Regions from separate parts of the Ancylobacter sp. G4_0304 genome, predicted to be linked through region 1. Evidence: predicted binding sites of a transcription regulator. Region 1 holds the regulator's gene; each other region holds the start of a gene.
What was found. The regulator LexA, encoded in region 1, represses DNA repair genes until DNA is damaged. The targets are predictions, from matches to a motif close to TGTTCNNNNTGTGTTCNG.

Region 1 (18,188 bases):
ACCTATACCGGCCCGGTGAAGGCCGGCGGCGCCCAGCACTGGGATGACACCACGCTCGGCGCGATCCTGTCAGATACCGCCCGCGCTGCCGGTCTGACGCTGGCGATCGACCCGGCGCTGGCGGATATCGCAATCCCTTACGCACTGCGATGGGAGGCCAGCCCGATCGATTTCGCCATGCGGCTCGCCGCCGAATATGGCGGCGTCGGAAAACCCGCCGGCGAGAGGTTCTCGGTCGTGCGCCAGGGCGCCGGAACGGATGCGAAGGGCGCGGCACTACCTGTCATCCGCGTCAACCGGCTCGGCAGCGGCGGATGGAGCGTCGAGGGCGAGCCGCGACCCCAGCAAGGCACCGTGGCGGCCAGTTGGCATGATGCCGGCGGCGGGCGCCGCGAGAGCGCGCAACAGGCGACGGGCCGTCAGGGACCGACGCATAGCCTGATCCACCCACGGGCCACCGAAGCCGAGGCGGAAGCCGCGGCGGCAGCGCGGGCGCGTGAGCTCAACATGTTCACCGGCAGCGGCTTCTTCATCGCCGAGTTCGATCCCACCTTCTCTGCCGGTGCCATCGTCGTGGCCAGCGGCTACGGCGAGGGAGTCGACGGCCAGTGGCCCAGCGAGCGGATATCGACCGAATGGCGGAAGGGCGACGCGGTGATGAGCACGATCGACGTGACGCAGAAACCCGAGGGCGGAGAGGAGGAAGACGAGTGACGGGGTCCGGCTTTCGCCGGCGCGGGGCTTAGTTTGCGACCATGACCCGCGAGCAGTGCACAAACATGACCGCCACCCCGCCCCGTGCTCTGGCGAGCTGGGCCGAGGTGCAGCATGTGGACTTAAAATCGCGTGAAGGACATAAGATGCCGATGCGGCGCGCTGCTGTTTCGCGCCGATGCTGGCGCCCTCCGGGGCGCTGTCGAGATCAAGTGCCGCCGATGCGGCACGCTCAATTCGTTGAGGCCAATCGAGCCCACCACCGAGCGCCGCGAGCGTCAGTCCAATGGAGACGACGCATGCGGTATCACCGCGAAACAATAGGTCGCGCGACCCTCTATCTCGGCGACGCTCTGGAGATCCTATGCGAGCTTCAGCCTGGTTTCGGTGCTGTACTGACAGACCCGCCTTATTCCTCGGGCGGGGCCAGTCTTTCAGCCCGGACTCAGCCGCCCTCGGCCAAGTACCAGTCCAGCGAGCATCGCGGGCTTTATCCTGAATTCATGGGCGACACCCGTGACCAGCGTTCCTATCTCGCCTGGTCTGCGCTGTGGCTCGGTCGCGCGCGCGAACTAGTGCGGCCCGGCGGGATCTGCGCGACCTTCACGGACTGGCGGCAGCTTCCGGTCACCACCGACGCCATCCAGTGTGCCGGATGGATCTGGCGCGGTGTGGTGCCTTGGGACAAAACCGAACGGGGTCGGCCGCAGCAGGGCCGCTATCGCGCGCAGGCGGAATATGTGGTGTGGGGGACCAACGGCGCCCGGCCGCTCGCCGGCCCGGTGGCTCCAGGCGTGTTTCGGGTGCCGGTGCCAGCACAAAAGCACCACATTGCAGGAAAGCCCGTCGATCTGATGACTGGGCTTCTGAGCGTGATGGATGGCCCGGTGCTGGACCCGTTCATGGGCTCTGGCACGGTCGGCCTCGCCTGCGCGGAACGCAGCCTTGACTACGTGGGGATCGAGGTGAGCGAGGAATACTTCGAGATCGCCTGTCGACGGCTTCGTGAAGGGGGCTAGAATGGCGCTTCAAGCGCTGACATCTGATCCTTCGCAGACTGACATTCGATTTTTCGCGCTACAGGAGAATACCCCCGCACATTAAGGGCTCTGGAACTAGATAGCGGGAGCGCTTTCGCTTCGATGAGATCAGCCAGCAGATCGGCCAGTTCTCCAACCGACGACCTTTGTGCACGACCTCCACAGCCACATCCGGCGACGCCCACTGGCATACGGCGTCAGCGGCGCGCCGCTTCCGGTAATCGGACGATCCCCGCGGCGCGGCCGCGAGGCGTCAGTAGCGGCGGAACAGGCCGACCAGCCGGCCCTGGATGCGCACGCGGTCCGGGCCGAAAATGCGAGTCTCATAGGCGGGATTGGCGGCTTCAAGCGCGATGGAGGCGCCCTTGCGGCGCAGCCGCTTCAGCGTGGCTTCCTCGTCGTCGATCAGTGCGACGACGATGTCGCCTGTATTGGCGCTGTCGCTCTTGCGGATCAGCGCGAGGTCGCCGTCGAGAATCCCGGCCTCGATCATCGAATCGCCGCGCACTTCCAGCGCGAAATGCTCGCCCGCCGAGAGCATTTCCGGGGGCATGGAAATGGTGTGGTCGCGCGACTGGATCGCGGAGATCGGCGTGCCGGCGGCGATGCGGCCCATCACCGGGATCGGGATCGGACGGCCGCCATCCTCTTCGTTCTGCGGAGGCACGCGGCCGAGGCTACCTTCGATCACGCTGGGGGCGAACTGGCGCGCGGCGGCGCGCGGCGCTTGCGTCGCCTCGGGCAGGCGGATCACCTCCAGAGCCCGTGCGCGGTTGGGAAGCCGGCGAATGAAGCCGCGCTCTTCCAGCGCCGTGATCAGACGATGGATGCCGGACTTTGACCTCAGATCCAGCGCTTCCTTCATCTCCTCGAAGGAGGGCGGCACGCCGGTTTCCTTCAGGCGCTCATTGATGAAGTGAAGCAGCTCATGCTGTTTGCGGGTGAGCATAGGGCATTCGTCTCTTGCGGGAGGGCGGCGCCGAAGCGGATCGAGTCAGCGAAACAAATCACGAACAAACCATATCCGTTCTTTTTGTGTTCTACAATGGGTAAACAAATCGCCAAGCCCGCCGCGATCGCCCGTTCTTTTCTGCCGAGAAACGAGGCAGAGGCGCCTAATGTATGCAATGGCTCTCGCCATGCTCAAGTGGTATGCAATTCCGAAAGTGTCGTGTCGGGGGCGCCATTGATCGCAACTGTCGAGGAAATCGTCGCGGCTCACCGCGCCGGAAAGCTCCATCCGTCGCAGACCGTGGCCGACTGTCTGGCGCGCATCGAGGCACATGGCGATCCCGCCATCTTCACCGCCATCAGCACGCCGCAGGCCATTTCCGCCGCGCTGAAGGCGCTGGAAGGGATCGATCCCGCCACGCTGCCGCTCTATGGCGTGCCGTTCGCGGTGAAGGACAACATCGACGTCGCCGGCCTGCCCACCACCTGCGCCTGCCCGGATTTCGCCTATGACGCCACGCACGATTCCGGCGCCGTCGCCCGGCTGCGGCGCGCCGGTGCGATCGTCATCGGCAAGACCAATCTCGATCAGTTCGCGACGGGCCTGAACGGCACCCGCTCGCCCTATGGCACGCCGGTGAACGCGATGCGTCCCGATCTGGTGCCCGGCGGGTCGTCCTCCGGCTCGGCTGTGGCGGTCGCGGCGGGGCTTGTGCCCTTCGCGCTCGGCACCGATACCGCCGGCTCTGGCCGCGTGCCGGCGGGGCTGAACAACATTGTGGGGCTGAAGCCGAGCCTCGGGCTGGTCTCGACCAATGGCGTGGTGCCGGCCTGCCGCTCGCTGGACTGCGTGTCGGTGTTCGCGCTCAGCGTCGAGGATGCGCTCGCCGTGCTCGCGGCCATGGCCGGGCCGGATGAGAACGACCCGTTCTCGCGCCCGCTGCCGCTCGGTCCGCGCGGCGCTTTTCCCGCCCGTCCGCGCCTTGCCGTGCCGCGGGTGCGCGACCGCGTGAACTTCGGCGACCGGGTATCGGAGGCGGCGTTCGAGCGCGCCATCGCGCGGATGACCGAACTCGGCGCCAGCATCGTCGAAATCGAGATGGAGCCGTTCCACGAAACCGCGCGGCTGCTCTATGAAGGCCCGTGGGTGGCCGAGCGCTTCGCCGCCGTCGGCTCCTTCCTCGAATCCCGGCCGAATTCCTTCGATCCGTCGGTGCGCACCATCGTCGAGCAGGGCCGGAACTTCTCGGCGGTCGACGCTTTTCGCGGCCGCTACCGCCTCGCCGAGCTGAAGGCGATCGCGGACAAGGTGCTGGCGGGATTCGACGCGCTCATGGTGCCGACCATGCCCACGGTCTACACCGTGGCGCAGATGCGCGCGGACCCGATCCGGCTCAACAGCCATCTCGGCGTCTACACCAATTTCGTGAATCTGCTCGACATGTGCGGCCTCGCCGTGCCGTCGGAAATCCGCGACGATGGTGCCCCGTATGGCATCACATTGCTGGCGCCGGCCGGGCGCGACGCGCATCTGGCGGCGCTGGGCTCGCGCTTTCATGCCGCGAGCGGGCTCACCATGGGTGCCACCGGGCGTGCCCTGCCGCCGGTCTCGCAGTCCCCGGCGCGGGCGGCTCCTGGCTTTCTGGAGCTCGCGCTGTTTGGCGCCCACCTTTCCGGCCTGCCGCTGAATGTTGATCTGCTCGCGGCCGGCGGCATGCTCGTGCGCCCTGCGCGCACCAGTGCCGACTACCGGCTCTATCTGCTGCCGGAAGGCCGCGTGCGGCGCCCGGGGCTGCTGCGCGGCCGGCCTGGCAGCGGCGCGCCGATCGATTGCGAGATCTGGGCGCTGCCGGCAGCCGCTTATGGCCGTTTCGTCGCGGCTATTCCCTCGCCGCTCGGGCTGGGAACGGTCGAGCTGGAGGATGGCGGGCAGGTGAAGGGCTTCGTGCTGGAGGCCGTCGCCGCCGGCTCCGCCCGGGATATCACCGCTTTCGGCGGCTGGAAGGCTTTCCTGGCGGACGAGGTCGCCAAGCGCAATGCCGCCAGTTATGCGCGAGGATGAGGGCGTTCGCCTGCGCGTTTAAAAGTAAAATATATCTAATGATATCAAATGGTTTGCGCGTATTGTTCATACGCGTCATGAACAATCGAGATGTGACTTCGCATCTCGCTTGAAGCCGAATCCCGGTCGCCGCGCTGGATTGCGGTGATCACGCGCTCATGCTCGGCATGCGACAGCGACAGGCGGCCCAGCGCGTGGAACTGGGCACGGCGGAACGGCGACAGCCGGCGCCGCGTGCCGAGCGTCAATTCCTCCAGATAATCGTTGTGGCTGCCGGAATAGATGCTGGTGTGGAAGGTCTCGTTGGCCTCGCGGTAGCGGGCGAAGTCGCCCTGGCGGACGAACTCGCCCATGCCGGCATGCAGCGCCGACAACTCGTGGCGCTCGGCCGGGGTCATGTGGAGCGCGCACAGGCCGGCGCACAGCGCTTCCAGTTCCGCCATGACATCGAACATGTGCTGAAGCCGGGCGACGCTTGGGCGCGCCACCACGGCGCCGCGATGCGGGCGGGTCTGCACCAGCCCGGAGGCGGCGAGTTCGCGGATCGCCTCACGGACAGGGGTGCGGGAGACGCCGAACCGGGCAGCGAGCGCGGTCTCGTCCAGCGTGGTGCCGGGCGGCAGCAGGCCGCGCGTGATGTCCTCGGCGATCTGCAGGCGTAGTTCCTCCGCGCGGGTGGGGCGCGTCTGCCGGGCACGGGCCGGCGCTTCGCGCGGCTCCGTGGAGCGCGGGGGCGTGGCTGCGGATCGGGTGCGGGCGGAGGAGGCGGGCATCGGGGCAATCTATCCGGCGCAGCGGGGGAATCGCTGCAACTATGACACGCCGGCTCCGCTACGGCATGACCTCACCGCGCGGCGGGCTGCGGCTCGTCGATGATGCTGACATGGGCGGCGACCACCTTCCAGCCCTCGGCAGTGCGCATCCAGGTCTGCATCTGCCGGCCGATTCGCCCCGGCGCGTTGTCGCGGCGGAACAGGGTGGAGGCCGTGGCCATGTCGTGGCCATAGGTCGTGATCACCGTGCGCTCCAGCGAGCGCTCCAGCCCGAAGGCGGACCGGGCGGCGCGGAAGGCGCGGATCGCCTCGATTCCATAGAGATTCTCGCCGCTGCCGTAGCGGATGGTGATCTGGCTGTCCCAGAACAGCGCGTCGAGGCCGTCGACATCGTTGGAAACGAGCGCCCGTTCATACGCGGCGAAGGCGGCTTCGACCTCGGCGCGAACTTCGGGAAGATTGATCTCCATCGCGTGCCCGGCTCCCTGGCGCTGTGCTGTTATGCCAGCACAACGCGGGTCGCGCGCAAGGTCAATCGGCAATTGCCGCAGTCCGCCTCAATCGTCGAGCGGCACGATCGCGCAGGGCTCTCCGGCTTTTGCGGCGGGAGCGTTGGGCGCGCGCACCAGCAGCGCGTCGGCGCGGGCGAGCACGCTCAGCATCGAACTGTCCTGCACGGGAAGCGGGCGCACGATCGGCCCGTTCGGCCCGCGCCCCACGATTTCCGCGCGCATGAAATCCATGCGATGGTCGTTGGCCTTGAGGTCGACGCCAAGTTCCGCGGGCTGTAGCGGCACCTCGGGGGCGACCTGTTCGCCCTGCAGTGCCCGCAACAACGGCAGGAGAAACAACACGGCGCAGACATGGGCCGAGACCGGGTTGCCCGGCAGGCCGAGCACCAGCGTCGTCGGCTCTCCGCCCGAGCGGCCGAACATCAGCGGCTTGCCCGGGCGAAGCGCGATCTTGTGCACGGCGAGCGTCACGCCCTCGGCCATCAGAGCCGGCGCCACCAGATCGTGGTCGCCCACGGAGGCGCCGCCGGTGGTGACCAGTACGTCGAAGCCGCCATCCAGCGCCGCGCGCATGCCGGCCTTGGTCGCTGCCATGTCGTCCGGCAATATGCCGAGATCCTCCGCCTCGCCGCCCGCGCAGCGGATCAAGGGCGTGAGGGCATAAAGATTGGAGACGATGACCTGATGGGCATCGGCGCCGGTGCCCGGCCGCACCAGCTCGTCGCCGGTGGAGATCAAGCCCACGCGGGGGCGCCGGTGCACCTCGACATCGGCGATGTCGGCGGCGGCAATGAGGGCGAGGTCGCGCGCGGTGAGCCGCTTTCCCGCCGGGACCACGATCTGGCCCGCCGCGAAATCGCCGCCGGCGCGGCGGATGTGGCGACCGGCGGTCGCCGCCTCGGTCATGGTGATGCGCGTTCCCTCGCGCGTGGTATCCTCCTGGATCACCACCGCGTCCGCACCCGTCGGCATTACCGCCCCGGTGAAGATGCGCACCGTGGTGCCCGGCGCGACCTCGCCCGCGAACGGGCGGCCGGCGGCGGATTCGCCGATCAGTTCCAGCGTCTCCGGAACGCGCGCAACATCGGAGGCGCGCACCGCATAGCCGTCCATCGCCGAGACATCGGCGCCGGGGCTGGTGCGGCGGGCGATCACCGGGGCGCTGGTGACGCGGCCATGGGCCTCTATCAGCGGGACGGTCTCACCGGGCAACGGCGCGGCGGCGGCGAGCAGGCGCGACAGCGCCTCGGTCACCGGCATCAGCGGCGAGGCGGGGGATCGGGCCATGGAGCTACTCCGCTTTCCAGTGGCCCGAGCGCCCACCGGCCTTCTCGACGACGCGGATGCCCTCGATCCGCATGCCGCGATCTACCGCCTTGGCCATGTCGTAAATGGTCAGGCACGCCACGGAGACGGCGGTCAGGGCTTCCATCTCCACCCCGGTCGGACCGCTGACGCGCACCGTGGCGGAAAGGCGCAGGCCGGGCAGGGCCGGGTCCGGCTCGATGTCCACGCTGACTTTCGAGAGCAGCAGCGGATGGCAGAGCGGGATCAGTTCATGGGTGCGCTTGGCGGCCATGATGCCGGCGAGGCGCGCCGTGCCGATCACATCGCCCTTCTTGGCGTTGCCGGAGAGGATCAGATCGAGCGTTTCGGCTTTCATCACCACGGCGCCCAGCGCGGTGGCGGTGCGGTCGGTCGCCGGCTTGTCGGTGACGTCGACCATGTTCGCGGCGCCGCTAGCGTCGAGATGCGAGAGCCGGGCGTTATCCTCGCCCATTTTTCAGCCCGCCGCGCGGATGGACGCGGGGCGGGAGAGCAGGGCGCGCGTCGCCTGCGCCACATCCGCCTGCCGCATCAGGCTCTCGCCGACGAGGATGGTGTCGATCCGCGCGCGGGCGAGCCGCACCACGTCGTCCGGCGTGAAGATGCCGCTCTCGCCGACGATCACCCGATCGGCGGGAATGCGCGGGGCGAGGCGCTCGCTGGTTTCCAACGAGACCTCGAAGGTGCGCAGGTTGCGGTTGTTGATGCCGATAAGCGTCGCCGGCAGGGCGAGCGCACGCTCCAGCTCGGGCTCGTCATGAACTTCGACCAGCGCATCCATGCCGAGACCATGGGCGGCCTCAATCAGATCGAGAGCCAACGCGTCATCGACCGCAGCCATGATCACGAGGATGCAGTCCGCACCCCAGGCGCGGGCTTCCTGCACCTGGTAGGTGTCGTAAAGGAAATCCTTGCGCAACGCCGGCAGCGCGCAGGCCGCACGGGCGGCGGTGAGGAATTCCGGCGCGCCCTGAAAGGACGGCGCATCGGTCAGCACCGACAGGCAGGCCGCCCCGCCGGCCTCATAGGCGCGGGCGAGCGACGGCGGGTCGAAATCGGCCCGGATCAAGCCCTTGGACGGACTGGCCTTCTTGATCTCGGCGATCAGTGCGGTGTTTTCGGCGGCGATCTTGGTCTGGATCGCCTTGAGAAAGCCGCGCGGGGCCGGCGCGTCGGCGGCGCGGGCCGCGATCTCGGCGGGGGACACCGCCCGCTTGGCGGCGGCGATTTCCTCGCGCTTATAGGCGCCGATCTTCTCCAGAATATCTGCCACCGGCCGCCTCCTATTCCGCGACCGCCAGCGCGGAGACCGCGACCAGACGGTTCAACGCGGCCTCGGCATGGCCGCTGGACAGGCTCGCGCGGGCGAGTTCCAGCCCTTCGCCGAGCTGCTCCGCCTTGCCGGCGACCACCAGAGCGGCGGCCGCATTCAGCAGCGAGACATCGGCATAGGCGCTCTTTTCGCCGGCCAGCACCGCGCGCAGCGCCGCCGCATTGGCCTCGCCATCCCCGCCGCGCAGGGCCGCCGCGTCGGCACGGGCGATGCCGAACTGTTCCGGTGCGATCTCGAAGGAGCGGATCGCGCCGTCCTTCAGCTCGGCGACATAGGTCGGGCCGGTGACGGTGATCTCGTCGAGCCCGTCCGAGCCATGCACGACCCAGGAACGCACCGAACCCAGCGTCTTCAGCACCTGCGCCAGTGGCTCGACCCAGTGGCGGGCGAACACGCCGACCATCTGCCGCTTCACGCCGGCCGGGTTGGAGAGCGGGCCGAGCAGGTTGAAGATCGTGCGGGTGCCGAGTTCCACCCGGCTCGGGCCGACATGCTTCATCGCCGGATGATGCGCGGGGGCGAACATGAAGCCGATGCCGGCTTCCGCGATGCAGCGGGAAATCTGTGCCGGGGTGAGGTCGATCTTCACCCCCAGCGCCATCAGCACATCCGCGGCGCCGGACTTGGAGGACAGCGCGCGGTTGCCGTGCTTGGCGACCGGCACGCCCGCGCCGGCCACGATGAAGGAGGCGCAGGTCGAGATGTTGTAGGAGCCCGAGGCATCGCCGCCGGTGCCCACCACATCGACCGCGTTCTCAGGCGCTTCCACGCGCAGCATTTTGGCGCGCATGGTGGAAACCGCGCCGGCGATCTCCTCGACATCCTCGCCGCGCACGCGCAGGCCCATGAGCACGGCGCCGATCTGCGAGGGCGTCGCCTCGCCCGACATCATGACGTCGAAGGCGAAGGCGGCCTCCGTGCGGGTCAGCGTGGAGCCGGCGGCGAGCTTGGCGATGATGGATTTCAGGTTTTCCATGAGGCTGTGCAATCCCGTCAGGCGGCGCGGGCCCGGCGCGGACCGGCGTTCCAGTCGCGCGCAAGGTCGAGGAAGTTCTTCAGGATCGTCTTGCCATGTTCCGAGGCGATGCTCTCGGGGTGGAACTGCACCCCGTGCACCGGCAGTTCCTTGTGCGAGAGGCCCATGATCAGGCCGTCATCGGTCTCGGCGGTGACGGCGAGCGCATCGGGCAGGGTTTTGCGGTCGACCACCAGCGAGTGGTAGCGCGTCGCCTTGAACGGGCCGTTGATGCCGCGGAACACGCCCTCGCCGCGATGCTTCACCTCGGCGAGCTTGCCATGGATCGGCAGCGGCGCGCGGATGACGTCGCCGCCGAACACCTGTCCGATCGCCTGATGGCCGAGGCAGACGCCGAACACCGGCACGCCGTCGCCGGCGGCGCGGGTGATGAGGTCGAGGCAGATGCCGGCCTCGTTGGGCGTGGCCGGACCGGGGGAGATGACGATGGCCTCGGGCTTCATCGCCAGCGCCTCGTCCACGGTGAGCGCATCGTTGCGGCGGACCTCCACCTCGACGCCAAGGCCGCCGAGATAGTGGACGAGGTTCCAGGTGAAGCTGTCGTAATTGTCGACCAGAAGGATCATGACGGTTCCGTTCGAGCGGAGAGCTTCCCTGCGCCTGTGGCGTTTCTCAAAGGTGCAGAAGCTCTAGGGTGTGAACCGGCGCCGGGTCAAGCCGGGCCGGGCGGCAATGGCGGTTATCGTCCGCCACGCCATCGCTCGAAACGAAGCCCCGCCATCATCACTGTCCCCGTCCTGCCCGCGCGGCGAACCGCACCGCTTCCTCGCCGGCGCGGAACAGGGCTTTGGCCTTGTTCACGCATTCCTGCAACTCGCTCTCCGGCACGGAATCATAGACGATGCCGGCGCCGGCCTGAACATGCATCTTGCCGTCCTTCACCACGGCGGTGCGCAGCACGATGCAGGTGTCCATCTCGCCGTCGGCGCCGAAATAGCCGATGGCGCCGGCATAGATGCCGCGCTTGTCGCGCTCCAGCTCGTCGATGATCTCCATCGCCCGCACTTTTGGCGCACCCGAGACGGTGCCCGCGGGAAAGCCGGCGGCGAGCGCGTCCAGCGCGTCGCGGCGCGGGTCCAGCGTACCCTCGACATTGGAAACGATGTGCATCACCTGGCTGTAGCGCTCGATGAAGAAGCTGTCGGTAACATGCACCGACCCGATCGAGGCGACGCGGCCGACATCGTTGCGCCCGAGATCGAGCAGCATCAGATGCTCGGCGCGCTCCTTGGGGTCGGCCAGCAATTCGTCCTCAAGCGCCTTGTCGTCATGGGGCGTGGCGCCGCGCGGGCGGGTGCCGGCGATCGGGCGGATGGTGACGGTGTTGTCGCGCAGCCGGACCAGGATTTCCGGCGAGGAGCACACCAGCGAGAAACCGCCGAAGTTGAAATAGACCAGGAACGGCGCCGGGTTGATCCGCCGCAGCGCCCGGTAGAGCGAGAACGGCGGCAGGGTGAACGGCGCGTCGAAGCGCTGCGAGAGCACCACCTGGAAGATATCGCCTGCGCGAATATACTCCTTCGCCCGCTCCACCATGGCGAGGTACTGCGCCGGCTCGGTGTTGGACAGCGGCGCCACGTCCTGATGGAAGGCGTCCCCGGTCGGCAGGTTCGGCAGCGCGCTGTCGAGCGCGGCGGTCACGCGTTCGATGCGCTCCATGGCGGATTCATAGGCCGCGCCGGCACTGACGCCCGGCTGCGGGCGCACCGGCGTGACCACGGTCAGCTCGTCGCGCACCGCATCGAACACCACCATCACGGTCGGGCGGAAGAAGATCGCGTCCGGCACGCCGAGCAGATCGGCCTTCGGCTCCGGCAGGCGCTCCATCTGGCGCACCATGTCGTAGCCGAGATAGCCGAAGATGCCGGCCGCCATCGGCGGCGAGCCCGCGGGCAGCGCGATGCGCGATTCAGCCACTAGCTTGCGCAGCGAAACCAGCGGCGCCTCGGGGCAGGGCTCGAAACTGTCGGGGGCATGGGCGGCGTGGCGGTTGATCTCCGCCGCATTGCCCCGGCAGCGCCAGATCAGGTCCGGCTCGATGCCGATCATCGAGTAGCGCCCGCGCGTGGCGCCGCCCTCGACCGATTCCAGCAGGAAGCTGTTGGGCCGCTCGCCGGCGATCTTGAGGAAGGCCGAGACCGGCGTCTCAAGATCGGCGACCAGAACGGAAGAGACCACTTGCGGCTCGCCGCGCTCATAGAGCGCGGTGAAGGCCGCGATATCCGGGGTAACGCTCATCGGTCGGGGTCTCAGTTCACCGCTTCGCCGCCGCCGACGATCTGGTCGAGCGCCGCGCGGTTCACGCGGGCGCCGAGATCGTTTTGCAGCCGGACCAGATATTCGGTCATCAGGTCGTTTTCCATGCTCTGGCGGATGTCGGAGAGCAGCTTGTCGTTGACGCTGGCGCCGGCGGGAATCGTGCTGCGCACGAGCTGGAACAGCACGCGGCTGTCGCCGCCATCGGTGAGCGCGAAGGAAACCTTGCCCGGCGCGGCGTCGAACACGCTCGCCAGCACTTCCTGCGGCAGGCCGTCGGCGGCGCGGCTGCGGGTCAGGCCGTTGGCGGTGCGCATTTCCAGCCCCGCCTCGGTGACGGCCTGATCGAACGGCGTGCCGGCCTCGATCTTCTTGGTCAGCTCCTCGACGCGCGCGTCGAGCGCCTTAGCGGTCTCGTCCTGCTTCCAGCGCTCCAGCACCTGGGCGCGGGCCTCCTCGAAGGTGCGGTCGCGCGGCGGGGTGATGGCCTCGACCTCGTACCAGACATAGCCGCCGCCCTGGCCGGCGCTCTGCGGGATCTGGATCGGATCGTTCTCGCCGCCGACATCGCTGGCGAAGGCGCCCCGCAGCACCTCGGCCTGGCCGGGGAAGCTGGCGACGGGCGAGCCATCGGCCGTGCGGCCCTGGGCATCGACATCGATCTGCTGGACCGTGAGGTTCAGGCGCGAGGCGACCTCGGAGAGCTGGGCACCGCTGGCGCGCTCGTCCTCAATCTTGTCATAGCTCGCGAGCAGCGCGCGGCGGGCGCCGTCGACCTGAAGCGCGGCACGGATCACCGGCGCGACCTCCGCGAGCGGCTGCGTGGTGCCGGGCGTCACCGCGCCGACATGCACGATCACCGGGCCGAAGCGGCCGGCGACCACGCCCGAGGTGCTGTCGGGCGCCAGCGCGAAGGCGGCATCGGCGATGGCCTTGTCGAAGATGTCGGCGCGGGTCACGTCGCCGAGGTCGATGTCCTTGGCTTCCAGCTTGCGCTCGGCCGCGATGTCCGCGAAGGGCGTGCCGGCGGCGATGCGGTCGGCGGCCGCCTTGGCCTCTTCCTCATTGGGGAACACGATCTGCTGCACCACGCGCTTCTCCGGCGTGCCGTAGCTGGCGAGATTGGCCTGATAGGCCGCCTCGACATCGGCGTCCGACACCTGCTGCGCCTCGGCCAGAGCCTGCGGGGTGAGGGCGAGCACGGCGATCTTGCGGAACTCCGGCGCCTTGAACGCCACCTTGCGCGCCTCGAAGAAGCTGCGCAGTTCCTCCTCGGTCGGCTCGGGCAGGGCAGGGAGGCCGGCAGCGGTCAGCACCGCGTAGTTCACCGAGCGCTGTTCGTTCTCGAAGCGCGCGGCGGCGTCCCTGATGACCTGCGGCAATTCGATGCCGCCGCCGAGCGACTGGATGAGCTGCTGGCGCAGCGCGAGCCGGCGCTCGGATTCGACGAAGCGCGCCTCTGTGAAGTTGTTCGAACGCAGCAGCTGGTTGAAATAGGCCGGGTCGAACGAGCCGGACGGCCCGAAGAAGGCCGGGTTCTGGTGCACGCGGCGCACGATCTCGTCGGTGGAGAGCGCGAGGCCCATGGTGCCGGCCATGTCGTCGAGGGCGGCCTCGGCAAGGCGTTCATTGAGAATCTGGTCGGGAATGCCCAGCGCGCGGGCCTGATCGGGCGTCAGGCCGCGTTTGATCTGCTGGCTGATCTGCTGCATCCGGTCCTGATAGAGCTGCCGGAATTCCGGGACGGTGATCTCGGTCGAGCCGATGGTCGCCAGCGTCTGACTGCCGAAGCCGCGGAACACATCCGCGATGCCCCACACCGCAAAGCTGAGGATGAGGAGCGTCATGAGGATCTTGGCGACGATACCGGAAGCGCGACTGCGCAGGGTCTGCAGCATTTCGTTTCTCGTTGGGCATTAGGCGCAGGTCCGGCCCCGGGAGCGGGGTCGGCTCGCGAAAGGCGCGCATCATAGGGATGCCTCCCGTGTGCCGCAACGCCACACGTTGCATCATTTGCGCGCGTAAAAAACCTCTGTTACGCGGGGTCATCCGATGTTTCACGAGCGAGATGACACGCCGATGCCCCGTCCCCTCATTGCCGGCAACTGGAAGATGAACGGTCTCAAGGGGGCCGTCGCCGAGTTCGGGCGGATGATGGAGGGCTATGACCGCAAGATGCGGGCGCGGGTCGACCTGCTGATCTGTCCGCCCGCTACGCTGCTGGCGACGCTCCCCGTGGTGGCACTGGGCTCGCGGATCGCGATCGGCGCGCAGGACTGCCACGCCAAGGCGAGCGGCGCCCATACCGGCGACATTTCCGCCGAGATGATAGCCGATACCGGCGCGACCTTCGTCATCGTCGGCCATTCCGAGCGCCGCGCCGACCATGGCGAGACCGACGCGGTGGTGCGCGCCAAGGCGGAGGCCGCGCGCCGGGCCGGGCTGATCGCCATCGTCTGCGTCGGCGAGACCGAGGCCGAGCGCCGCGCCGGCGTCGCGCTCGACGTGGTGCGCGCGCAGCTCGCCGGATCGATTCCCGACGGGGCGACCGGCGCGGATCTGGTGGTGGCCTATGAGCCGGTATGGGCGATCGGCACCGGGCTCATTCCGACCATGGCCGATATCGCCGAGATGCACGCCACCATGCGCGCTGAGCTGCTCGCCCGCTTCGGGGCGGAAGGCGCGGGCATCCGGCTGCTCTATGGCGGCTCGGTGAAGCCGGACAATGCCGGCGAGATCCTGGCGGTGCTGGATGTCGACGGCGCTCTCGTCGGCGGCGCGAGCCTCCAGGCGGAAGCTTTCCTCGATATCGCCCGCACCTATTCCTGAGCGGGCGGGCGCAGCCCGTGCAGCAGCGCGAGCAATTCGCCCTGGCTGTGGGTTCCGGTCTTGTGGAACACCGATTTCAGATGGTGACGCACGGTATCCGGTGAGGTCCCCGTGCTTTCCGCCGCGCCGCCGACGCCCGCGCCCTGCAGCAGATGGACGACCACGCGCGATTCGGCCGGCGTGAGGTCGAACAGGCCGGAGAGCATGCGTGAGCTGACCGGCTTTCCAGCGGCGGGCGGGGTGAGGATCATCAGCCACTGTGCGGCCGCGAACAGGTCGCGGCCATGGCCGGCGATCGGCGACAGGTGGACGATCAGGGGCGGCGCGTCGGTGCTGGCGCGGTGCGGGAAACTGCCGCCGCGCATCTGCGGCGCGTCGAGCGTGGATTGGAACAGCCGGTCGGCGTCCCGGTCCTGAAACCGGAGCCGGCCGGGCAGGTCGACCAGCCGGGCGCCGGCCTGCGCCTCGAACACCGCATTCGCATCGATCAGCCGGCCGTTGGCGCCAAGCGTCGCCGCCGGCAGGCCGAGGCTTTCCAGCGTCGACAGCGTGACGGCGTGGCGCTCGCTGGACAGGCGCGCGGAAATCAGCGAGGCGCGCGCCAGATGCGGCCGCAGCCGGGTCAGCTCCGCCATGCGGGCGCGTTCGATCGGTCCGCGTTCATAGGGACGGTGGATCGAGACGATCGCCATATCCGCGCTGCCGCCCTCGATCATGGTGCCGGCGCCCCAGGCCATGCCGTTCGGCCGCAGGAACTCGCGGTAATAGGGCAGCGTCTCGATCTCCTCGGGCGAGAACAGGTCGTCGTCGCATTTGAATGCGGGCTCGGGGTAGGTGATGACGTGCGTGCCTTGCGGGTTGCGCTCCATCCAGCGCTCGCGCAGGAACACCTCCAGGCCCGGCCGCATCGCGTCGTTGCACACCCAGCGCTGCACCCGCGCGCCATCGGTGGTGAACATCAGCGCCTTGTCGCATTCGACCACCGCCGCCATCCGGTCGAGCGTGGTCGGCCACAGCTCAGGCAGCGCGGCGCTCTCATAGATGGCGGCGATCAACTCGTCGGCGGGGGTCATGCGGGTGTCTCGAAGGATTGGAATCGATCGGAGGCTGGTGCGGCGGGCGTTGTGACCCAACGGGCAAATGCAAGTTCCGTGCTGTTCCACGGTGCGTGGATTCGCGCTTGTGGCAAGAGTGCCACAGTTTCGAGCGATCGCTGCCGGGAATTGCAACCTACCCAAGGTGAGGGATGCGTCGGCCCCCGGCGCTGCGGACATTGATGGTGGGGCGTGCCACCTGAATCACCCGTGTGTTCAGGGGGGCGCGCAAGGGGAATATGCGGGGGCTAATATGAGTTTCGCCAAAGTCGCCAAATCCATGGCCGCCGACTGCCGGCGCCTGACCGGCGCCGGTATGGTGTTGGCCATGCTGAGCCTGACCGGCGGCGTGACTGCCAGCGCAGCGGTATTGGACGCGCCGGATCGCGTGCAGATGAGCGCGCAGGTGATGAGTGCGCTGGTGCCTCGGGGCTCAGTTGATGCGCTCCATAGCGGCAATATCGGCGGGGTGTTTGCGGCATACTCGCGCCTGATCGCGAACCCGCCGGACGGCGTTCAACCCGGCTTCGCGACCGTCGTATTTTCGGGTCTCGTCGCGCACTTTATTGACGGTGGCCTCGATGAGGTCCGTTACGGGGTCAACACACGCAATGATGTGGAGGTCCGCGCGAATGAGGCTCTGGAGCGGTTGAACGCGATAAAACTGGTTGTCGCTGAAATTGGGGAAGGGCCCGCCCGTAGCGGAGTGATGGTGGCGCTGGGCGTGGCTTTCGCCAGTTTGCAGAGAAACACCGAGGCGGTGACGCGAAGTCGAAACCAACTGCTTGCCGCTCGTTCCGTCCCACTTAAAAAAGATAAGGATGGCCGCTTCTATATTGAGGAGTCCTTCGTCTCAGGCTCAAGCATTGCTGATGGTCACTTCAATTTCGACCAGATTCCGAAAGGAGAAGGTCCTGACGCTGAACGACGTTATCCGACGCCCGAGCAGATCGAGGCCATAGGTGAGTACAATGAGATGATCCGAGAAAGTATGTATAGGAACGATCAACTTGGGACCGCTCGTCTGGATTTGATGGGTGACTTTCTCGAAGACAGTGGTTTCTTGGACGACACTGCGTTCAGAAAATCCTATGAGTATCTGCTCCAAAAGACCCGACCGGGAGCCGGAAATGGCTGGCAGTCCGGATATATCTCGAGCGATGACGATCTCATCACCGAGGCACTCTCGGCGGGACTGGGGATGCCACTGACATCCTTCATGACCCGGGACCAGAAGCGACTCTATGAAGACGAGCAGGCCGCGCAGCAGGCGCTGGCCGCGCTGCAGCGCCAGGGCGAGGAGCAGCTTGGCAATCCCAAGAACCCCCTGACGCGGGTGGGACCGCCATGTACGCCTACCCCCAGCCCGAACGCCCCCTGTCTATGACATGCCAATGTTTCCACAAGGCGCGGCTCTGGCGCGGCGCGGTTTTCGACCTATTTGAAAGCGCGAGGGCGGGGCGGTTGCCGGCTCCGCCTCTTGTGCTGGCAAAGTCGGGCGCGATCGTGTAGGAACGCGCCGAACGTTGCGGTGGAGGGCCGGACCGAAAGGTTGGGCCCGGCGCCGCTTTGGGTTTTTTGAAGGCGTCCCATGCAGACCGTATTGATTGTCGTCCACCTGATGGTGGTACTGGCGCTGATCGGCGTCGTGCTGATCCAGCGCTCCGAAGGCGGTGGCCTCGGCATTGGCGGCGGTGGTGGCGGCGGCGCAGGTGGCGGCTTCTTCTCGGCCCGCGGCACCGCGAACGCGCTGACCCGCGCGACCGCGATTCTCGCCGGCCTGTTCTTCCTCACCAGCCTCTCGCTCACCGTGGTGGCGGGCTGGGGCCGTGGCCCGGCGACGATCTTCAACGCGCCGACCACGCTGCCTTCCGGCGCTCCGGCGCCCGCGCCCGGCGGCACGGTGCTCGACCAGCTTCAGGGCGCCCAGCCGGCTCCCACGGCGCCGGCCGGCCCGCAGGTCCCGCAGTCCCAGTAAGACCCTTCCGCGGCTGTGAGGTCGCGGTCGGCTTTTTCCACGTTTCCACAGGCGAGGGGCCGAACTTTACGGCGGCCTCTCGTCGAATCGCGTTTTTGCAGCTAGAAACCCAATTCCATGGCGCGCTATATCTTCATCACCGGCGGCGTCGTGTCCTCGCTTGGCAAGGGCCTCGCTTCCGCCGCCCTCGGCGCGCTGTTGCAGGCTCGTGGCTACAAGACGCGGCTGCGTAAGCTCGACCCCTACCTCAACGTCGATCCGGGCACGATGAGCCCGTATCAGCA
Region 2 (3,299 bases), on a different contig from region 1:
CCCTCGGCATGAACCACCTCATGCAGCACGCGCCGCCAGCGGAAGCGCAGGGGCGGGCCATCCGGCACTTCCGCCAGCGCCTCGATCGGCTGGGGCGGGTCGAACATCATCAGCGGGCGGACCGGCCGCTCTTCCGGCAGCGGAAGGGCGGGCGGCACGGGCTCGACCGCCGGCACGAGGCTGGCGGCATGATCGGGATCATGGGTGTCGCGCATCATGAAGCGCAACACCCGGTCCCGGCCGAGCCGCGCCGCCAACCGGTCGACCAGCGCGCTGACCTCTTCCTCCTCGATGGCCCGCCCGTCGAGGCTCACCTGAGCCGGCGCCAGGGTTTCCGCACGCAGTACGGCGAGGCGGATCAGATCGAAGCCGAAGCCGGGATCGAGCGGATCGGCCAGCGCGTCGAGCTTTTCATGGAACAGCCGGCCAAGCGATGCGGTGTCGCGCGAGGGCCGCGCGGTCTCCACCGCGATACGCCGCACCGCGCCGTCGGCGCGGAAGAAGGCAGCCTCGAAGGCCCGCCCGCCCTCGCCTCGCGCCTCCAGCATCAGCGCGATATCGTCAATGAGCAGCCCAAGCGCACCCTCGACATCTTCCGCTCGGCCGATCGGTTCGGCAAAGCGCCGCTCGGCGATGCAGGCCGGCAGCGCGCGGCGCGGCGTGATGCGCACATCCTCATGGCCCAGCGTGCGCCGCAGCCGGGTCAGCAGCCCCTCGCCGAAGCGCGCGGCGAGCGGCGTGCCGGGACGCGCGGCGAGTTCGCCGATGGTCTTGAGCCCGGCGCGGGACAGGCCGGTCACGGTCTCCGCCGGCAGGTCCAGCGCGGCGATGGACAGCGGCGCCACGCACTCCGCCTCGCGCCCCTCCGGCACTACCCCACCCTTGCCGCAGCGGGCCAGCGCACGCGCCGCCTCCGGCGTGCCGGCCACCACGGCATGGAGCGTCAGCCCGTGGCGCTGGAGATGCTCGATGACGCGCCGGCGCATCGTCGCCTCGCCACCGAACAGATGCGCACAGCCGGTGATGTCGAGCACCAGCCCATCCACGCCGTCCAGCGCCACCAGCGGGGTCCAGCGGTCGCAATCATCGGCGATCCGTTCGAGAAAGGCGGCGTCGGCGACGGGATCGTGGTCGGCGACCGCGAGCGCCGGAATCCGCGCGCGGGCATCCGCCAGCGTCAGGCCGGGCGCGAGCCCCACGGCCCGCGCCTGCGACGAGATGGCGGAGAGGCGCAGCGCGCCCCCCACCCGCTCGACGAACACCAGCGGCAGCGCCTCATCCGGCACGCCGGAAGGGCCGGACATCCCCGGCGGCTTCTTGCGCCCCCGCATCCTGTCGAGCCGGTTTGCCGGCAGGAACGGAAACCACAGGGCGAGATAGCGGGGCGATGTCGCGGAAGGAACAGCTCTCATGGTCCCACTCCAGATTCCAGTCATGACCTTGCAGCCCGCCACGATGGCGCAGCAGCGCGACGGCGAAGGCGGGGGCGCCCGGCGCGTCGGCCGGCAGCGGGTTTGAAAGGATCGGGCGCACCAGCCAGCGGGTGACGGCGACACTGGCCGAAGGCTTCGCCGCCATGCGCAGCAGGAAAAGGGTGACGCCGGAAGCGCCGGCCCGCAGCGCCAGCCGCCGTGTGGCGGTGAGGTCCAGCGCCTTCGGCTCACCCCACGGCTCCAGCAGCACCGCCCCAAGCGCCGCGCAGCGCACCGCGTCCCCCGCCGCGCGCAGCGCCTGTTCCGGGTCGCGCGCCCGCACCAGGATAAGCCGCGACGGGTCGAGGCCGAGGTCTCTCAGCCCATGGGCGTCGAGCCGCCCCGCCTCTGAATCGAGGAAATCCTGCCGCACCCAGACGATCGGACGCGGATAGGGAGGTGCTTCGCCCTCTGCCTGCGCGCTCCGCAGCGCCAGGGCGAGCGCGAAGCCGGAGGCGGCCGGCATGTCGGCGCCTTCCGCGGCATAGATTTCATGCAGGGCGCCCCGCGCCAGCGTGTCCGCCAGCACGCTGTCGGGCCCCGTGGCGCCCAGGCTGAAGGCCGATGAAGCGCCGGGCAGACGCTCCGCCTCCAGCCCGGCGAGCATCTGCCTCAGCGCGGAAACGTCGTGTGCCGCGCGCATGGAATGTTCCTGTTTTGTTCGATTAAAACGACTCAAACCGGGACCAGAGTCAAGCGCGCGATCCGTCCGAACGCCGGAATCGCATGTGAGGAGAGGCGCATCTCCCGGCCCATTATTACATAAATTTCATGTTGTTTTATCGTATTTCCGCGTATTCGCGTGAAATCGAATTGCCGAGCCGTCGCGCATTAGTCTATAGCTTATACAGACAAAGATACTGCGGCACTCTTCCACCACGCTGCGGGGCCATCGCCGCCGCCCGATCGAACCAACAGGACGCACCATGTCTCACCCCAGCTCCGCACAGCCCGCCGGCGACGGCCTCAACGTGCTCTGGTTCCTGCCGACCCATGGCGACGGGCGCTATCTCGGCACCTCCCTCGGCGCCCGCGAGACGGATATCGACTATCTCCGCCAGGTGGCCCAGGCCGCCGACCGGCTGGGCTATTACGGCGTGCTGATCCCCACGGGTAAGAGCTGCGAGGACAGCTGGCTCGTCGCCTCGGCGCTGGCCCCGGCGACCAAGCGGCTGCGCTATCTCGTGGCGGTGCGGCCGGGCCTCGCCTCGCCCACCCTCTATGCCCGGATGACGGCAACGCTCGACCGCATCTCCGACGGGCGGCTGCTCATCAACATCGTCACCGGCGGCGACCCGGTGGAGAATGCCGGCGACGGCATCTTCCTCAATCACGACGAGCGCTATGAGGTGACGGACGAGTTCCTGCAGGTCTATCGCCGCCTGCTGGCCGGCGAGCGCGTGAGCTATTTCGGCAAGCACATCAAGGTGGAAGACGCGCATCTGCTGTTCCCGCCGCAGCAGGCGAACGGCCCGGCGCTGTATTTCGGCGGCTCGTCGGCGGCGGCGAACAAGGTCGCGGCCGAGCATGTCGACAAGTACCTCACCTGGGGCGAGCCGCCGGCGGCGGTGGAGGCCAAGATCAAGGAGGTGCGCAAGCTCGCCGAGGCCGAGGGCCGGAAGGTGAGCTTCGGCATCCGCCTGCACGTCATCGCCCGCGAGACCGACGCCAAGGCGTGGGAAGCGGCGGAGGACCTGATCCGTTATCTCGATGACGACACCATCGCGGCGGCGCAGAAAGTGTTCTCCCGCCTCGATTCGGTCGGCCAGTCGCGCATGTCGGCGCTGCATGGCGGGCGGCGTGACAAGCTTGAGGTGAGCCCGAACC
Region 3 (3,299 bases), on a different contig from region 1:
GCGATGCGGCCGGCCGGGGTAGCAACCTCGACCAGCGGCTCCAGCCACAGCATGCCGCGCGAGCCGGTGCGCACGATCTCGACGACCTGACCGCGCTTGCGCGCGCCGGCCTCGATGGCGGCGACCACCTCGTCCGCGCCGCAGGCGATGGCGCAGGCGTCCTTGGGAACAAAAATCTGAATGCTCACGGAATTGGCGCTCATGACTGGGCCTCCGCGATCAACGCATCGAGACGGCGTTCGTTCAGCCGGGCCACGATGCGCCCGTCCAGCATGGCGGACGGCGCCGTGGCGCACAGGCCGAGGCAATAGATCGGCTCGACCGTGACGCGGCCATCGGCCGTGGTCTCGCCGAGCTTGCAGCCGAGCCGGTGTTCGGCATGGGCGGCCAGCGCGTCGCCGCCGGCGGCCTGGCAGGCCTCGGCGCGGCACAGCTTCAGCACATGCTGCCCGGCGGGCTCATGGCGGAAATCGTGGTAGAAGGTCACGACGCCGTGCACTTCGGCGCGCGAGACGTTCAAAAGCTCGGCGAGCATCGGCACGACCGCGTCCGGCACATGGCCGAAGGTCTCCTGCACCGCATGGAGCATCGGCATGAGGGGGCCTTCGAGATGGGCGAATTCGCCGATCACCGTGCGGGCCCGCTCTTCGCTCCAGGGTTCGTAATGGGGCATTTTCTCCCGGACCTTCTTTTTGAAGTTTTCCAAAAGGAAGGATGGGCCCGCTTGAAAGCAAAATCAATTCAGGTGTTTCGTCTCTTGATAGAAGAATTCTATCGTTCGACTCCGCTCGGTGCATCGGGGTCGGATTCGACATCGCGAGCCCGAATGTTCTCATAATGTTCTTGACGCTGGAGCGCGCGCCCCTAGACTGCCGGTATCCAGAGGAGATCGGCGGGCGGGAGCGCGGCATGGTCCAGCGCGTGGCGACGGTGGCGTTCGAGGGGGTGGAGACCCGCCCGGTCGACGTGCAGGTGCAGATGAGCCCGGGCCTGCCGGCGTTCAATCTGGTCGGGCTGGCCGACAAGGCGGTGACCGAGGCCAAGGAGCGGGTGCGCTCCGCGCTGATCGCCTCCGGCCTCGCCCTGCCGCCCAAGCGTATCACCGTCAATCTCGCCCCTGCCGACCTGCCCAAGGAGGGCAGCCATTACGACCTGCCGATCGCTCTGGGGCTGATGGCGGCGATCGGCGCCATCGGTTCCGACAGCCTCGAAGGCTTTACCGTCGTTGGGGAATTGGCGCTGGACGGGCGGCTCGCCCCGGTTGCCGGCGTGCTGCCGGCCGCCATCGGCGCCAATGCGCGCGGCCATGGCCTGATCTGCCCGGAGGAATGCGGCGCGGAAGCTGCCTGGGCGAGCCCGGACATGCCGGTGCTCGCGCCCTCGTCGCTCATTCAGCTCGTCAATCACTTCGCCGGACGCCAGCTTCTGGAGCGTCCGCGACCGCGGCTTGAGGGAGCGAGCGGCGCGCTGGCGGACCTTGCCGATGTGAAGGGGCAGGAGAGCGCCAAGCGCGCCTTGGAGATCGCCGCCGCCGGCCGTCACAATCTTTTGTTCACCGGCCCTCCCGGGGCGGGCAAGTCGATGCTCGCCATGCGCCTGCCCTCGCTGCTGCCGCCGCTCGCGCCGGCGGAGCTTCTGGAAGTCTCGATGATTTCGTCGGTCGCCGGCGCGCTGCAGGGTGGGGCGCTGACCAATCGGCGCCCGTTCCGCGCGCCGCACCATTCCGCCAGCATGGCCGCCATGGTCGGGGGCGGGGCCCGCGCGCGGCCCGGCGAAGTTTCGATGGCGCATAATGGCGTGCTGTTCCTCGACGAACTGCCGGAGTTCTCGCCGGCCGTGCTGGATTCACTGCGCCAGCCGCTGGAGAGCGGGGAGGCAGTGATCGCGCGGGCCAATCACCGCGTGACCTATCCCGCGCGCTTCCAGCTCGTCGCGGCGATGAATCCGTGCCGCTGCGGGCGCGCGGGCGAGCCAGGCCATAGCTGCCGACGCGGGCCGCGCTGCGCGGCCGATTATCAGGCGCGCCTCTCCGGCCCATTTCTTGATCGCATCGACATCCATCTCGACGTGCCCGCCGTGTCCGCGCTCGATCTGGTGCGCCCCGGGCCGGCCGAATCCAGCGCCAGCGTCGCCGCGCGGGTCGCGCAGGCGCGCAACGCCCAACGCGAGCGCTTTGTCGCGCTCGGCCGGCCGGACCTGTCGACCAATGCCGAGGCCAGCGGCCCGCTGCTGGAGGAGATCGCGGCGCCCGATGCGGCCGGTAACGCGCTGCTGGCGGATGCGGCGCGGATCATGCGGCTGTCCGCGCGCGGCTATCACCGCGTGCTGCGGGTGGCGCGCACGCTGGCCGATCTCGCGGGCGCCGAATCGGTCGGCCGCGCGCATCTGGCCGAAGCCCTCGCCTACCGCTCCGCCGCCGACCGGGCGGCGGCGGCCTGAAGTTCTTCTGCGCCGACCGGGCGGCGGCGGCCTGAAGTTCTTCTGCGCCGACCGGGCGGCGGCGGCCTGAAGTTCTTCTGCGCCGACCGGGCGGCGGCGGCCTGAAGTTCTTCTGCGCCGCGCCCGATGCCGCCGGAACCGCGCTGCGGGCGAATGCGGCGCGGATCATGCGGCTGTCCGCGCGCGGCTATCACCGCGTGCTGCGGGTGGCGCGCACGCTGGCCAACCTCACGGGAGCCGAATCGGTCGGCCGCGCGCATCTGGCGGACGGATGCAGGAAACCGTCGTCGCGGGCAGGGCAGCCGCCGCTGGAAGACGGCGCCTCCGAAACGGCGTGAGGCCGACGCCCTGCGCGCTTCCGCCAGTTCCGCCACCGCAACCCCGCGTCGCGCCAGCCTCCCGCGTCGCCCTGGCACCGATTGTCACATATCAGTCGGGGAAATGTGATTCCTATCGGCGGGCGGGCTATAGTGCCGGCAGGGTGGAGGCAGGTTGATGACGGATGTGCTTGCCGAGGGCGACAGGGAAAAGACCGCCGCCGTTTCCCCGCTGGCCCAGTTCTTCAAGTCCGCGCTGAAGATGCCGCGCGCGGGCGAGATCGCCGTGCCGCCGCAGGGCTTCATGTCCGCCGCGCTCGATCCGTCGCGTTTCATGCCCGCTCATTTCATGCCCTCCCGCTTCATGCCGGCGCTGCGCTCCTATTCCGGCCTGCGCCACCGCGATCCGGGCGCCGGCCGCGCGCCGGAAAGCCTCGGCCGCATCGGCTCGCTGGAAGTGCGCCTCGCCGTCACCGCCAAGGATGTGCGCCGCGCCCAGCGGCTGCGCTACGAGGTGTTCTATGAGGAGATGTCGGCGATTCC

Region 2: the regulator LexA is predicted to act here: its motif matches at 2,120-2,137, upstream of VRZ77_RS14810 (ImuA family protein).
Region 3: the regulator LexA is predicted to act here: its motif matches at 828-845, upstream of VRZ77_RS08085 (YifB family Mg chelatase-like AAA ATPase).

The regions. Positions count from the first base shown of each region.
Region 1 is NZ_JAZDRM010000032.1:28,874-47,061, forward strand. Features, by position in the region: gene VRZ77_RS17010 (hypothetical protein) at 1-714, shown strand, start outside; gene VRZ77_RS17015 (Com family DNA-binding transcriptional regulator) at 847-1,038, shown strand; gene VRZ77_RS17020 (DNA-methyltransferase) at 1,014-1,733, shown strand; gene lexA (transcriptional repressor LexA) at 2,008-2,703, opposite strand; gene atzF (allophanate hydrolase) at 2,941-4,767, shown strand; gene VRZ77_RS17035 (GntR family transcriptional regulator) at 4,812-5,540, opposite strand; gene hpxZ (oxalurate catabolism protein HpxZ) at 5,612-6,010, opposite strand; gene glp (gephyrin-like molybdotransferase Glp) at 6,098-7,339, opposite strand; gene moaC (cyclic pyranopterin monophosphate synthase MoaC) at 7,344-7,832, opposite strand; gene trpC (indole-3-glycerol phosphate synthase TrpC) at 7,836-8,651, opposite strand; gene trpD (anthranilate phosphoribosyltransferase) at 8,662-9,687, opposite strand; gene VRZ77_RS17065 (anthranilate synthase component II) at 9,705-10,313, opposite strand; gene trpE (anthranilate synthase component I) at 10,471-11,985, opposite strand; gene VRZ77_RS17075 (SurA N-terminal domain-containing protein) at 11,997-13,901, opposite strand; gene tpiA (triose-phosphate isomerase) at 14,083-14,832, shown strand; gene VRZ77_RS17085 (helix-turn-helix transcriptional regulator) at 14,823-15,905, opposite strand; gene VRZ77_RS17090 (hypothetical protein) at 16,180-17,313, shown strand; gene secG (preprotein translocase subunit SecG) at 17,518-17,904, shown strand; gene VRZ77_RS17100 (CTP synthase) at 18,022-18,188, shown strand, end outside.
Region 2 is NZ_JAZDRM010000025.1:12,731-16,029, forward strand. Features, by position in the region: gene VRZ77_RS14805 (Y-family DNA polymerase) at 1-1,304, opposite strand, end outside; gene VRZ77_RS14810 (ImuA family protein) at 1,276-2,115, opposite strand; gene ssuD (FMNH2-dependent alkanesulfonate monooxygenase) at 2,399-3,299, shown strand, end outside.
Region 3 is NZ_JAZDRM010000010.1:106,467-109,765, reverse strand. Features, by position in the region: gene VRZ77_RS08095 (formate dehydrogenase beta subunit) at 1-188, opposite strand, end outside; gene VRZ77_RS08090 (formate dehydrogenase subunit gamma) at 200-673, opposite strand; gene VRZ77_RS08085 (YifB family Mg chelatase-like AAA ATPase) at 910-2,439, shown strand; gene VRZ77_RS08080 (hypothetical protein) at 2,517-2,777, shown strand; gene VRZ77_RS08075 (GNAT family N-acetyltransferase) at 3,061-3,299, shown strand, end outside.